One region of the Kitasatospora sp. CB02891 genome, then DNA from elsewhere that is predicted to be linked to it. Evidence: riboswitches for the same ligand, from Rfam matches in the RefSeq annotation. Region 1 holds a riboswitch; the other holds the start of a gene.
The links. Region 1 has a riboswitch for cobalamin ahead of CG736_RS14885 (prenyltransferase/squalene oxidase repeat-containing protein). Riboswitches for the same ligand answer to the same signal wherever they lie in the genome.
Positions count from the first base shown of each region.

Region 2: it holds a riboswitch for cobalamin, as region 1 does, so the genes downstream of both, cobN (cobaltochelatase subunit CobN) here and CG736_RS14885 (prenyltransferase/squalene oxidase repeat-containing protein) in region 1, are expected to answer to the same signal.

Region 1 is NZ_NNBO01000005.1:469,316-475,044, forward strand. It holds gene CG736_RS14875 (hypothetical protein) at 1-554, opposite strand, end outside; gene CG736_RS14880 (prenyltransferase/squalene oxidase repeat-containing protein) at 551-3,370, opposite strand; cobalamin riboswitch at 3,471-3,604, opposite strand; cobalamin riboswitch at 3,735-3,883, shown strand; gene CG736_RS14885 (prenyltransferase/squalene oxidase repeat-containing protein) at 3,994-5,394, shown strand; gene CG736_RS14890 (histidine phosphatase family protein) at 5,382-5,729, opposite strand, start outside.
Region 2 is NZ_NNBO01000001.1:969,270-974,998, reverse strand. It holds gene lnt (apolipoprotein N-acyltransferase) at 1-778, opposite strand, end outside; gene cobN (cobaltochelatase subunit CobN) at 948-4,556, opposite strand; cobalamin riboswitch at 4,726-4,864, opposite strand; gene CG736_RS36820 (hypothetical protein) at 5,058-5,729, shown strand, end outside.

The DNA of each region.
Region 1 (5,729 bases):
GGTGCCGAGTTGAGGGCGCGCACCGAGTCGGGGGAGAAGGACGGGCCGCCCCGGGTGCCGCCGATGTCGGTCTCGCCGAACACCCACGCGTCGACGCTCCCCGGTACCGGGTGGTAGCTCATGGCGCCCAACTGGCTGTAGGACCAGGTGTTCTGGCCCGGATCGGCGTGCCAGTACGACCAGTACGCGGTGGCCGGCGGGGTCAGCATGCACTTCTCCTGGTCGGGCGGCGGGAACTGCTTGCCGCCCTGGTAGCCGCTGTACCCGATCCGGCAGATGAAGCCCGGGCCGTCGTGCTGGGTGCCGGCCGTCTTCCAGCCGCCCTGATTGAGGAGTTGGTAACCGGTGGTGGGCGTGCTGCCGCAGGCGCGCAGCACCGGGCCGCCCCACCGGCCGAAGTCGATCGCCAGCACCACGTTCCGACTGGTCGTGCACTGGTCCATCGGCAGCGCCTCCGCCCGCGCGGGTGACGGGGCCGGCCCGCCGAGCGCCACGGCCAGGACCGTCCCCGCGGCCGCGCCCAGCCGGGCCGGCCGGGCGAACCGCCCGCTCACCGGGAGCCCCCGTCGGCCTTGGCCCGCCGCCGGAAGGCGACCAGCACCGCGCCGCCCCCCACCGTCAACAACAGCCCCGGAACGACGAGTTCGAGCACATCGGTACCGGTGAACGCCAGCCCGGAGGAGGTCGACCCGCCGCCCGTCGAGGTGTCCACCACCGTGCCGCCGGACGTGCTCCGAGAGGGGGAGGGGGACCCGGTCGGTTCCGCGGAGGCGGAGGCGGAGGGCGACGCGGAGGAGGACGGCGACGGGGAGCCGCTGGGCTCGCCGGGAGTGCTGTCGTCCAACTTGTGGCTGAGCGTGCCGAAGGAGCGGCCGGTGACCCCGCCCGCCGCCTGGGCGGAGGCGCGCAGGTCGGAGGTGCGCGGGCCGTCGGCGGCGACGGTGAAACCGCCGTCGGCGTTCTGCTGCCCGGCGAGGAACTCGGTGGCCCGGGCGATCCGGGCCGCATACGCGTCCTGGCGCAGGCTCAGACCCTGGACGGCGAGCGCGGCCGAGTTGACCGAGTTGCCCGCCGAGCCGGGGAAACCGCCGTCCGGCAACTGCCGGGCGGCCAGCCAGCCGAGGGCCCGCTCGACGGCCTGCCTGCTCTCCCGGTCGGGCAGCAGGTCCAGGGCCATCGCCGCGATCGCGGTGGAATCCACGTCCGGGGTACGGGAGTTGGGGATCAGGCTGGGCCAGGAGCCGTCCGCGTTCTGCAGCCCGCGCAGGTAGGCGACGGCCGGCCCGGCCTGCTCGGCGTGCCCCGCCCGGACCTGGGCCATCACGCCGAGGGCCTGCGAGAACACCGACTGCGCCCACTGGTAGTTGCCCGGCCCGTCGCAGCCCGCGTTCACGTCGGCGTGGTCGCAGACCATCCGGTCCAGGGCGGTGATCAGGTCCTGTCCGCCGAAGTGCCGCGGGTCGCGTCCGACGATCTCGGCGAGCAGCGCCTCCTTGGCGACCGAGCCGCCGCCGGCCCACTCGGTGCCGATCGCCGTCCAGTCGTTGACGGACCGTTCGGAGCGGTCCTTGCCCTGCTGGTCGAGGAAGTCGGTGATCCGGCGCAGCGCCGCGTCGTCCGTGCCGGTGGCGGCCAGCGCGTACGCGGTGTCGATGGTCAGGCCGAAGTCGGCGAAGTCGGTGAAGCCCTCGTAGTAGTGGCCGTCGATCAGGCGGGCGCGGTCGGTCAGGTAGGCGCCGGCCCTGGCGAGGTCGGGGGTGCGGGCGGGCTGCGGGGCGTTGACCCGCCGCAGCACGGTGGCCGGGTCGGTGCCGGTGAGGGCGAGGATCGCCTGCTCGGTGGCGGGCGCCTCCGAGTCCGGGGTCCACTCGTCGGGGCCGAGGCCGCCGTCGGCGTTCTGCCGTGCGGCCAGCCAGGCGGTGGCCCGGTCGGCCTCGGCGGTGCGCCCGGCAGCGTGCAGGGCCTGAGCCGCGACGGCGGTGGACAGGGTCTCGGGGGAAGCGCCCGCGTACGGCACGAACGCGCCGTCGGCCCCCTGCTGGGCGGTCAGCCAGGCCACCCCGCGGTCGGCCACCGGCTGGTGGCCGCCCGCCAGTCGCAGCGCGATCACGGTCTCGGCGGTGGACAGCGGGTCGGACTCGCAGTACTGGCCGGGGCGGATCAGCGTGCCGGCGAAGCCGCCGTCGGCGCACTGCACCCCGGCGAACCGGTCCAGCACGGCGGGCGCCGGGACGACCCCGGCGCGGGCCAGCGCGATCACGCCCATCGCCTGCGTCCACGGGTTGGCCGCGCCCTGGAAGTCCCCGGCGGCGCTGCACTTCCCGCCCTGCCCGGCGGCGTCGCAGACGTGGTCGGTGAGCGCCGCGACCAGGTCGCGGCCGCCGAACGAGCGCGGGTCGCCCCCGGTGGCCTCGGCGACCAGCGCCAGCAGCGCGGCGGCCCGGGCGTCGGGCGCGGCGCCGGCCGACGCGCCGTTCGGGAACAGGAACGCGTCGGCGTGTGCGGCCAGGAACGCGGCGACCTTGCGCAGCGCCGCGTCCTGGGTGCCGGAGCCGGCCAGCGAGAGCGCGGTCAGCGCGGTCCGCGGGAAGTCCGGGCCCTCGAACGCCCAGTTCTCCATGTGGTCGCCGTCCGTCAGCTGCGCCGCCAGCCAGGCCGCGGCGGCAGCCGGATCGGCGGTGCGGCCGGGCGGGGCGCCGGTGCCCGAACTCCCGCCGGGCGACGGGCTCGGGCTGCCGGAGGGGCCGCCGCTCGCACTGGGCGACGGGGACGGGGACGGGCTGGCGGCGTTCTTCGCCCGCACCTCGTCCGGGGTGAACTTCGGCCCGCCGGTGGTCCCGCCGAGGTCGGTCGCGCCGTACACCCAGGCCTCGACCTCGCCGGCCTTCGGCTTCTGGCCGTCGGCGCCGAAGCGGCTGTACGTCCAGGCGGTGGCGCCGGGTTCGGCGATCCAGTACGACCAGTAGGCGCTGCCCTGCGGGGTAGTGGTGCAGGGTTCGGTGGCGGCGGTCGGGTACTGGGTGCCGGTGGCGAACGCACCGGTGCCGATCCGGCAGATGAAGCCGGGGCCGTCGTGCACGGTGCCCGCGGTGGTGAACCCGGCGTTGTGCAGCAGGTTCATGCCGGTGGTCGGGTGGGCGTCGCAGCCGCGGACCAGGCCGCCGCCCCAGGGGGAGAAGTCGACCGCGACGATCGCGCCGGTGGTGGCGGTGCACTGCTCGACCGGGTCGGCGGCCGCCGTGCCCGGGTGTCCGAGCAGCAGGGTGCCGGTGGTGGCGGCCGCGACGAGCGTCGCGAGCAGGGCGGCGGCCGGGCGGCGGCCACGGGTTCTGGACGGGTGCGTGCTGGTGCTGCTGTGGTTGACCCTCACCGGTGACTCCCTGATCGGGTCGTGGCGGGGTGTGACAAGGCAGCGGACGGCGGACTGGCCCCCGTACCGACTGCGTCGTAGTCCGCGACGACGCATGTGGTGCTGACGAACCCCCGGTGGCAGGCATTCCGGCTCCCCCGCCGCACGGGCAGGGCTACGGTTGCGGGTCAGCGCCGGATTCGGACCGGCTTCCCCTGACCTCCGAGGTGGAAAACCCGTTCATCAGACCACGTGAGCTGAGGGGGCGTCAACGCGCCCGGCAGCCAGTCGAAGTGCGCCCGGAGCGCTCGGAGTGGTGCGCAACTACCGCTTGATCGGCGGAGGTTGACCGGTAGGACCGACGGCTCGCCGGAGTCGTGTCGGGTACGTCACCCTGTCGGCCGGCCTGCTGCGTGGGGTACCGTCCGCGGTGGCCGAGCAGGGGAACCCGGTGGGAGTCCGGGACTGACGCGCAACGGTGAGGGGCCTTCACACGCCCGAGTCCGAATGCCTGCCGGCCGTGCACCACGAGCGAAAGCCACCCACGCGATCCGGGCGGCGGCCGCCCCGGACTCCGGCCGGACGCCAGCGCGTTCCGCCGGTGCGACGGGGACGCGTCGGCGCCCCGACCCAAGGAGTCCGTTGTGACCCGTCGTTCCACCACCGCCCTGGCCGCCGTCGCCCTCGCCGCGGGCGCGCTGCTGGGCACCGCAGTCCCCGCGCAGGCCGCCACCCCCGCACAGATCGCCACTTCGAAGACCAACGGCGTCGCCTACCTGAAGACCCTCCAGGCCGCCGACGGCAGCTACGTCACCTCCGGCGGGCTGTCCAACGAGTGGGCGTTCAGCGCGCTCGCCGCCGCCGGGACCGCCGCCGTGGACGTGCTGCCCGGCGCCGACCCCGCCAAGAACGCCCGCACCGTCTACCGCGGCCAACTCGCCGCCGCCACCTGGCCCGGCGCGTCCCCGGTCGTCACCGACTACGAGCGGGCCATCCTCAACTCCTACGCCGCGGGCATCGACCCGGCCCGGGTCGGCGCAGGCCGCAACCTGATCGCCGACCTCGCCGCGTACTGGCAGAGCGCCGAACCCGGCTACTGGGGGCCGTCCGGCAACTTCAACGGCACCGTCTTCGGTCTGCTCGCGCTCGGCAACGCCCGTACCCAGAGCGGGAGCCAGCGTGTCCCGCAGACACTGCTGGACGCCTCGGCCGCCGCCGTCCGCGCCAACCAGCACACCGACGGCGGCTGGAACTACAGCAAGGCCGCCGGCGACCCGACCGCGCTCGCCCAGGCCTCGGACATCGACATGACCGGCGCCGCGATGGCCTCGCTGTGCGCCGCCGGCGTGCCCAGCACCGACAGCGCGATCACCTCCGCCGCGAGCTTCCTGGCCGCCAACCTGAACGCCAACGGCTCGTTCGCCGCCATGTGGGGCCCCAACACAGACTCCAACGGCTGGGCGGTCTCCGGGCTGAACGCCTGCGGCATCAACCCGCAGGGCGCCGCCTTCACCAGCGGCAGCGGCAAGACCCCCGTCGACTACCTGATCGCCCAGCAGTTCAACCCCGGCGGCGGCTTCAAGTACCAGTCCACCGACACCACGCCGTCCGCGTACGCCTCGGTCGACGGCCTGCGCGCGGTGGCCGGCGGCGGCTTCACCGCCACCCCGCCCACCCCCGTCACCTCCGGCGCCCCCACCTGGGTCGCCACCACGGCATTCACCTCCGGCACCGCCGCCCGGATCGCCCTCACCGTCGACAACGGCACCGGAAACCTCAAGGTCTGCGCCGTCACCCTCACCCCGACCGGCTCCACCACCACCCTCGGCGCCGTCCTGGACGCCGCCGCCACCGCCACCCCCAGCGGCTGCGTCACCGGCGTCACGCCGTCCAGCGGCAGCGGCGCGATCACCGCCGTCAACGGCACCGCCAACGCGGGCGCCAACAGCTGGAAGGTCCGCCTCGACAACGGCACCGCCGCCACCGCCACCAGGGCCACCACCGTCAACGCCGGCGACACCGTCTCCCTGCGCTACGGCAGCTGACGCGGCATCAGCGGCGCGCCGCAGCGCAGGTTCCAGCGCGCGGCGCGCCCGCTGAGCGAGGTGACGGTGAGCGGGGCGACGTCCAGCCGCCAGAACGCGGCGGGCGGCAGGGCGAGGGCGTGCACCACGGCGGCCCGGACAACGGCCGGCTCGGCCACGGCGAGCACGCGGCCGGTGTCGGCGGGCAGCGCGTCCAGCCAGCCGCCGACCCGGGCCAGCAGCGCGCCGACGGACTCCCCGCCGGGCGGGGCGAAACCGGGGTCGGACAGCCAAGCGGCGATCGACTCCGGTTCGGCAGCCGCGAGTTCGGCCAGCGGACGGCCGCGCCAGGCACC
Region 2 (5,729 bases), on a different contig from region 1:
TGGAACTCTCGCCCCACACCACCAGGTCCACCGGGCGGCCCGCCAGCGAGCGGGTGATCCGGACGTTCGCCTCCAACCGGGCCCGCTCGTCCGTGGTCTGGCCCGCCTGCACCAGCGCCACCGACGCCGAACCGCGGGTCGCCGGCGCGGGCTGCGCGGCGAACGCCACCGGACCCGACACCACCGCGACCAGCGCGGTCGCCGCCGCCAGTGCCCGCAGCCGCACCTCGCGGGCCAGCACCAGCAACGTCAATGCCGTGTTGACCGTGACGAGGGCCCAACTCACCAGCCACACCCCGCCGACCGAGGCCAGGCCGAGCACCGCCGGATGCTCCCACTGGGACGCGCCCAGCAGCGCCCACGGCCCGCCCAGCGCATGCCAGGACCGGGCGAACTCGGCGCTCACCCACACCGCCGGGACGACCACCAGCGCCGCCGCCGACCGGCGGAGCGTCAAATCGCCGTGCAGCAGCCACCACACCGCCACGCCCACCGGCGCCTGCAGCACCCCGAACACCACCGCCAGCAGCGGCAGCGCCGGGCCGATCGACGGGATCAGCCAGTACATGGCGGTCAGGATGAACCCCGCGCCGAACCACCAGCCGCGCACCGCGGCCTCGCGCGCCGTGCCCGCCGCCCGCATCAGCAACAGCCCCGGCACCAGCGCCACCCAGGCCAGGGCGGCCAGGCCGGCACCCGGGAACGTCAGGACGGGCAGCGCGCCCGCGACCAGCGCGCCGTAGCGCGCCGGGCGGGTCAGGGCGGTTCGCAGGCTCATGCGGAAATTGTCCGCCCGGGCGGGCCGGAAGACACCCCTTCGCGATCATCGGCACGTCAAGTGTCGTCCGACGTTCACCTCCGGCCCCGGCCGGGGCCCGACGTTCACCTCCGGCGTGCGTCGGGACCCGGCCCGGTTTCGAGCCTCGGCCCGGTGGCGGGATCCGCCGTCACTCGCCTTCCAGGTCGCCCTCGGTCTCCAGGAAGACCTGCCGCAGCTCGGCCAGCAGCGCCGGGTCCGGCTCCGCCCACAGGCCGCGCTCGGCGGCCTCCAGCAGGCGTTCCGAAATGCCGTGGAGGGCCCACGGGTTGGCCTCGGCGAAGAACTCGCGGTTGACCGGGTCGAGGACGTACTCCTCGGTGAGCTTCTGGTACATCCAGTCCGCGACCACGCCGGTGGTGGCGTCGTAGCCGAACAGGTAGTCCACCGTCGCGGCCATCTCGAACGCGCCCTTGTAGCCGTGCCGGCGCATCGCCTCCAGCCAGCGCGGGTTCACCACCCGGGCCCGGAACACCCGGGCCGCCTCCTCGGTGAGGGTGCGGGTGCGCACCGTCTCCGGGCGGGTCGAGTCGCCGATGTACGCCGCCGGGCTGCTGCCGGTCAGCGCACGCACCGTGGCCACCATGCCGCCGTGGTACTGGAAGTAGTCGTCGGAGTCGGCGATGTCGTGCTCGCGGGTGTCGGTGTTCTTCGCCGCCACCGTGATCCGCCGGTAAGCGGTTTCCATCTCCTCCCGGGCCGGCCGCCCGTCCAGGTCCCGGCCGTACGCGTAGCCGCCCCACACCGTGTACACCTCGGCCAGGTCCGCGTCGGTGCGCCAGTCCCGGCTGTCGATGAGCTGTAGCAGGCCCGCCCCGTACGTCCCCGGGCGGGAGCCGAACACCCGGACGGTGGCCCGGCGTTCGTCACCGTGCTCGGCCAGGTCCGCCTGCACGTGGGCGCGGACGAAGTTCTGCTCCGCGGGCTCCTCCTGGCGGGCCGCCAGCCGCACCGCGTCGTCCAGCAGCGCCACCACGTGCGGGAAGGCGTCCCGGAAGAAGCCGGAGATGCGCAGCGTCACGTCGATCCGGGGCCGGCCCAGCTCGGCGAGCGGGATCGCCTCCAGACCGGTGACCCGGCGCGAGGCGTCGTCCCAGACCGGCCGGACGCCCAGCAGGGCGAACGCCTCGGCGATGTCGTCGCCGGCGGTGCGCATCGCCGAGGTGCCCCACAGCGACAGGCCCACCGACGGCGGGAACTGGCCGTCGTTGTCGGCCCGGTACCGCTCGATCAGGGAGGCGGAAAGCGCTTGCCCGGTCTCCCAGGCGAGCCGGCTCGGCACCGCCTTCGGGTCCACCGAGTAGAAGTTCCGGCCGGTCGGCAGCACGTTGACCAGCCCGCGCAGCGGCGAACCCGACGGCCCGGCCGGCACGAACCCGCCCTGCAGCGCGTGCAGCACCGCGTCCAACTCGTCCGTGGTGGACGCCAGCCGCGGCACCACCTGGGCGGCCGCGAAGGACAGCACCTCGGCGACGGCGGCGGGCAGACCGGCCGCGACCTTCGCCACGGCGGCCGGGTTCCAGTCCTCGGCCTCCATCGCCTCCACCAACGCCCGCGCCTGGGCCTCGGCGGCGTCCGTCGCCCCCAGCGTCAGCGCCGCCTCGTCCAGGCCGAGCGCCTCCCGCAGCCCCGGCAGCGCGCTGACGCCGCCCCAGATCTGCCGCGCCCGCAGGATCGCCAGCACGATGTTGACCCGGTCGGCGCCGCTCGGGGCCTGGCCGAGCACGTGCAGGCCGTCGCGGATCTGCGCGTCCTTCACCTCGCACAGCCAGCCGTCCACGTGCAGCAGGAAGTCGTCGAAGCCGTCGTCCTCCGGCCGCTCGTCCAGACCGAGGTCGTGGTCCAGCCGGGCGGCCTGGATCAGCGTCCAGATCTGCGCCCGGATCGCCGGCAGCTTCGCCGGGTCCATCGCCGCGATGTTCGAGTGCTCGTCCAGCAGCTGCTCCAGGCGCGCGATGTCGCCGTACGAATCGGCGCGGGCCATCGGCGGCACCAGGTGGTCGACCAGCGTGGCGTGCGCCCGGCGCTTGGCCTGGGTGCCCTCGCCCGGGTCGTTCACCAGGAACGGGTAGACCAGCGGGAGATCGCCGAGCGCCGCGTCCGGGCCGCACTCCGCCGAAAGCGCCGCCGTCTTGCCCGGCAGCCACTCCAGGTTGCCGTGCTTGCCCAGGTGCACCACCGCGTGCGCACCGAACCCGCCGTCCTCCTGCGCCGCCGCGATCCAGCGGTACGCCGCCAGGTAGTGGTGGCTCGGCGGCAGGTCCGGGTCGTGGTAGATCGCCACCGGGTTCTCGCCGAACCCGCGCGGCGGCTGGACGAGGACCAGCAGGTTGCCGGAGCGCAGACCCGCCAGCACCAGGTCGCCGTCCGGGTTCTGCGAACGGTCCACGTACAGCTCGCCCGGCGCCGGACCCCAGTGCTCCTCCACCTGCTCGCGCAGCGCGGCCGGGAGCGTGGCGTACCAGCGCCGGTAGTCGGCGGCCGGGATGCGCACTGGGTTGCGGGCCAGCTGCTCCTCCGTCAGCCACGCCTGGTCGTAGCCGCCCGCCTCGATCAGCGCGTGGATCAGCGCGTCGCCGTCGTGCTGGTGCTCGGTCTCGGTGTGCAGACCGGGCAGGCTGTCGCCCAGGTCCATGCCCTCCGCGCGCAGCCGCTCCAGCAGCCGGATCGCCGACGCCGGGGTGTCCAGGCCGACCGCGTTGCCCACCCGGGCATGCTTGGTCGGATAAGCCGACAGGACCAGTGCCAGGCGGCGCTCGGACGCCGGAGTGTGCCGCAGCCGGGCGTGCCGCACCGCGATGCCCGCGACCCGCGACGCACGTTCCGGGTCCGCCGCGTACACCGTGAGCCCGTCCTGGTCGACCTCCTTGAAGGAGAACGGAACGGTGATCAGCCGGCCGTCGAACTCCGGGACGGCGACCTGCGTCGCCGTGTCCAACGGCGACAGCCCGTCGTCGCTGCCCTCCCACTGCGCCCGCGACCAGGTCAGGCACAGCGCTTGCAGGATCGGCCGGTCCAACGCCGCCAACGCGCCCGCGTCCCAGGCCTCTTCGTCACCACCGGCCTGCGCGTCGGCCGGCCGGGTGCCGCCCGCCGCCAGCACCGTCGTCACGATCACGTCGGCCGCGCCCAGCTCCGCCAGCAGCTCCGGCTCCGCACCGCGCAGCGACGCGCAGAAGTACGCCCGGGCCTGCGCGCCCTCCGCCTCGATCGCCCGGCAGAGCGTCTCCACGAACGCCGTGTTGCCGCTCATGTGGTGCGCCCGGTAGTACAGCACCGCGACGGAAGGCCCCTCCGACGAGTGCGCGGTGCGCTCCAGCGGACCCCAGGACGGGGCCGACGCCGGCGGCGCGAAACCGTGACCGGTCAGCAGCACCGTGTCCGACAGGAACGCGCCCAGCTCCGCCAGGTTCGCCGGACCGCCGTGCGCCAAGTACGCGTGCGCCTCCGCGGCGATGCCCGCCGGCACCGTCGACAACTCCATCAACTGGGCGTCCGGCGCCTGCTCGCCCGTCAGCACCACCACCGGACGCGGCCCCGCGAGCAGCGCGTCCAGACCCTCCTGCCAGGCCCGGCGCCCACCCAGCAGCCGCACCACCACCAGCTCGACGCCGTCCAGCAGTTCGGGCAGCCCGGCCGGATCCAGCCGGGCCGGATTGCCCCACCGGAACCGCACCGGACCGTTCGACGCCCGGGCACTCAGCAGGTCCGTGTCGGACGTGGACAGCAGCAGGATCATGCGAAAGCCCTCCCGGGCGTCTCGGACAGCGCGGACAACCCGGTCGTGGGAGCACAGGTGCGATCGAGGACGCGGAAGGGCCCGACGGGGACAGAGCCCACGGGCACCCGCCAGGATGCGGGCATGCGACGGCGCATGGCACGGACCTTCCTCGGGGTCCTCGCCCCGGGCAGTGGAGGACGGCCGGAGTTCCTGGCTCCCACGGCTCACTGAGCCGCGGTCACAGTGGCGGGACCGCACCGGATTCTCACCGGACTTCCTCCGCTGTGCCGTCGCTGGCAGCGGACACCCCGAAAGGCGCCCGGGACGCCTCGAAAGGCACCCGCCAGCATCGTACGGGTTGACGGCGCATCGGGGGAGTGTGACCTGCGACGCGCCCCCGATCCGATCCGCGCCGACCCCGGAACCCCACGCTGAGCTGGGCATTCGCCGGGCCCACGACACCGGAGGTCGACACTCGGGGCAGTGGCGCGACCCGCCGCCATGGGTATGCTCGCCGCCATGCCACCCACACCCGACGCCTTCGCGGCACCCTTCGTCGGGCCCGACCGAGGCCGCGCCGACGCCTGCCCCGGCGCGCTCCGCCTGCACCTCGCCGAGGACGGCCACCTCGCCCGACTCCGGCTGCCCGGCGGTTACTTGACGTACCGTCAGCTGCTGGTGCTGGCCGACGCGGCCGACGCGCTCGGCGACGGCGAGGTCGAGATCACCTCCCGCGGCAACCTCCAACTGCGCGGCCTGCGCGAGCAGTGCGCCGCCGACCTCGCCGAACGGCTGCGCGCCGTCGGCCTGCTGCCCTCCGACACCCACGAACGCGTCCGCAACATCGCGGCCTCGCCCCTGGCCGGCCTGGACGGACGCGGCCGCCCTGACGTCGATCTGCCGCGCTGGGTAAGGGAGTTGGACGCCGCCCTGTGCGCCGCGCCGTGGGCCGCCCGGCTCTCCGGCAAATTCCTGTTCGCCCTGGACGACGGCCGCGGCGACATCGCCGCCCTCGACGCCGATGTGACCTTGATCGCAGTCGGCGACGGGCGCGCCCTGCTGCGCCTCGGCCGCGCCCGCACCGGAACCGTCGTCGACCACCCCGTGCCCGCCGCGCTCGCCGCCGCCCGGCACTTCCTCGACCTGGCCGCCGGACGCGCCTGGCACCTGCGCGAAGTGCAGGCCGAGCTG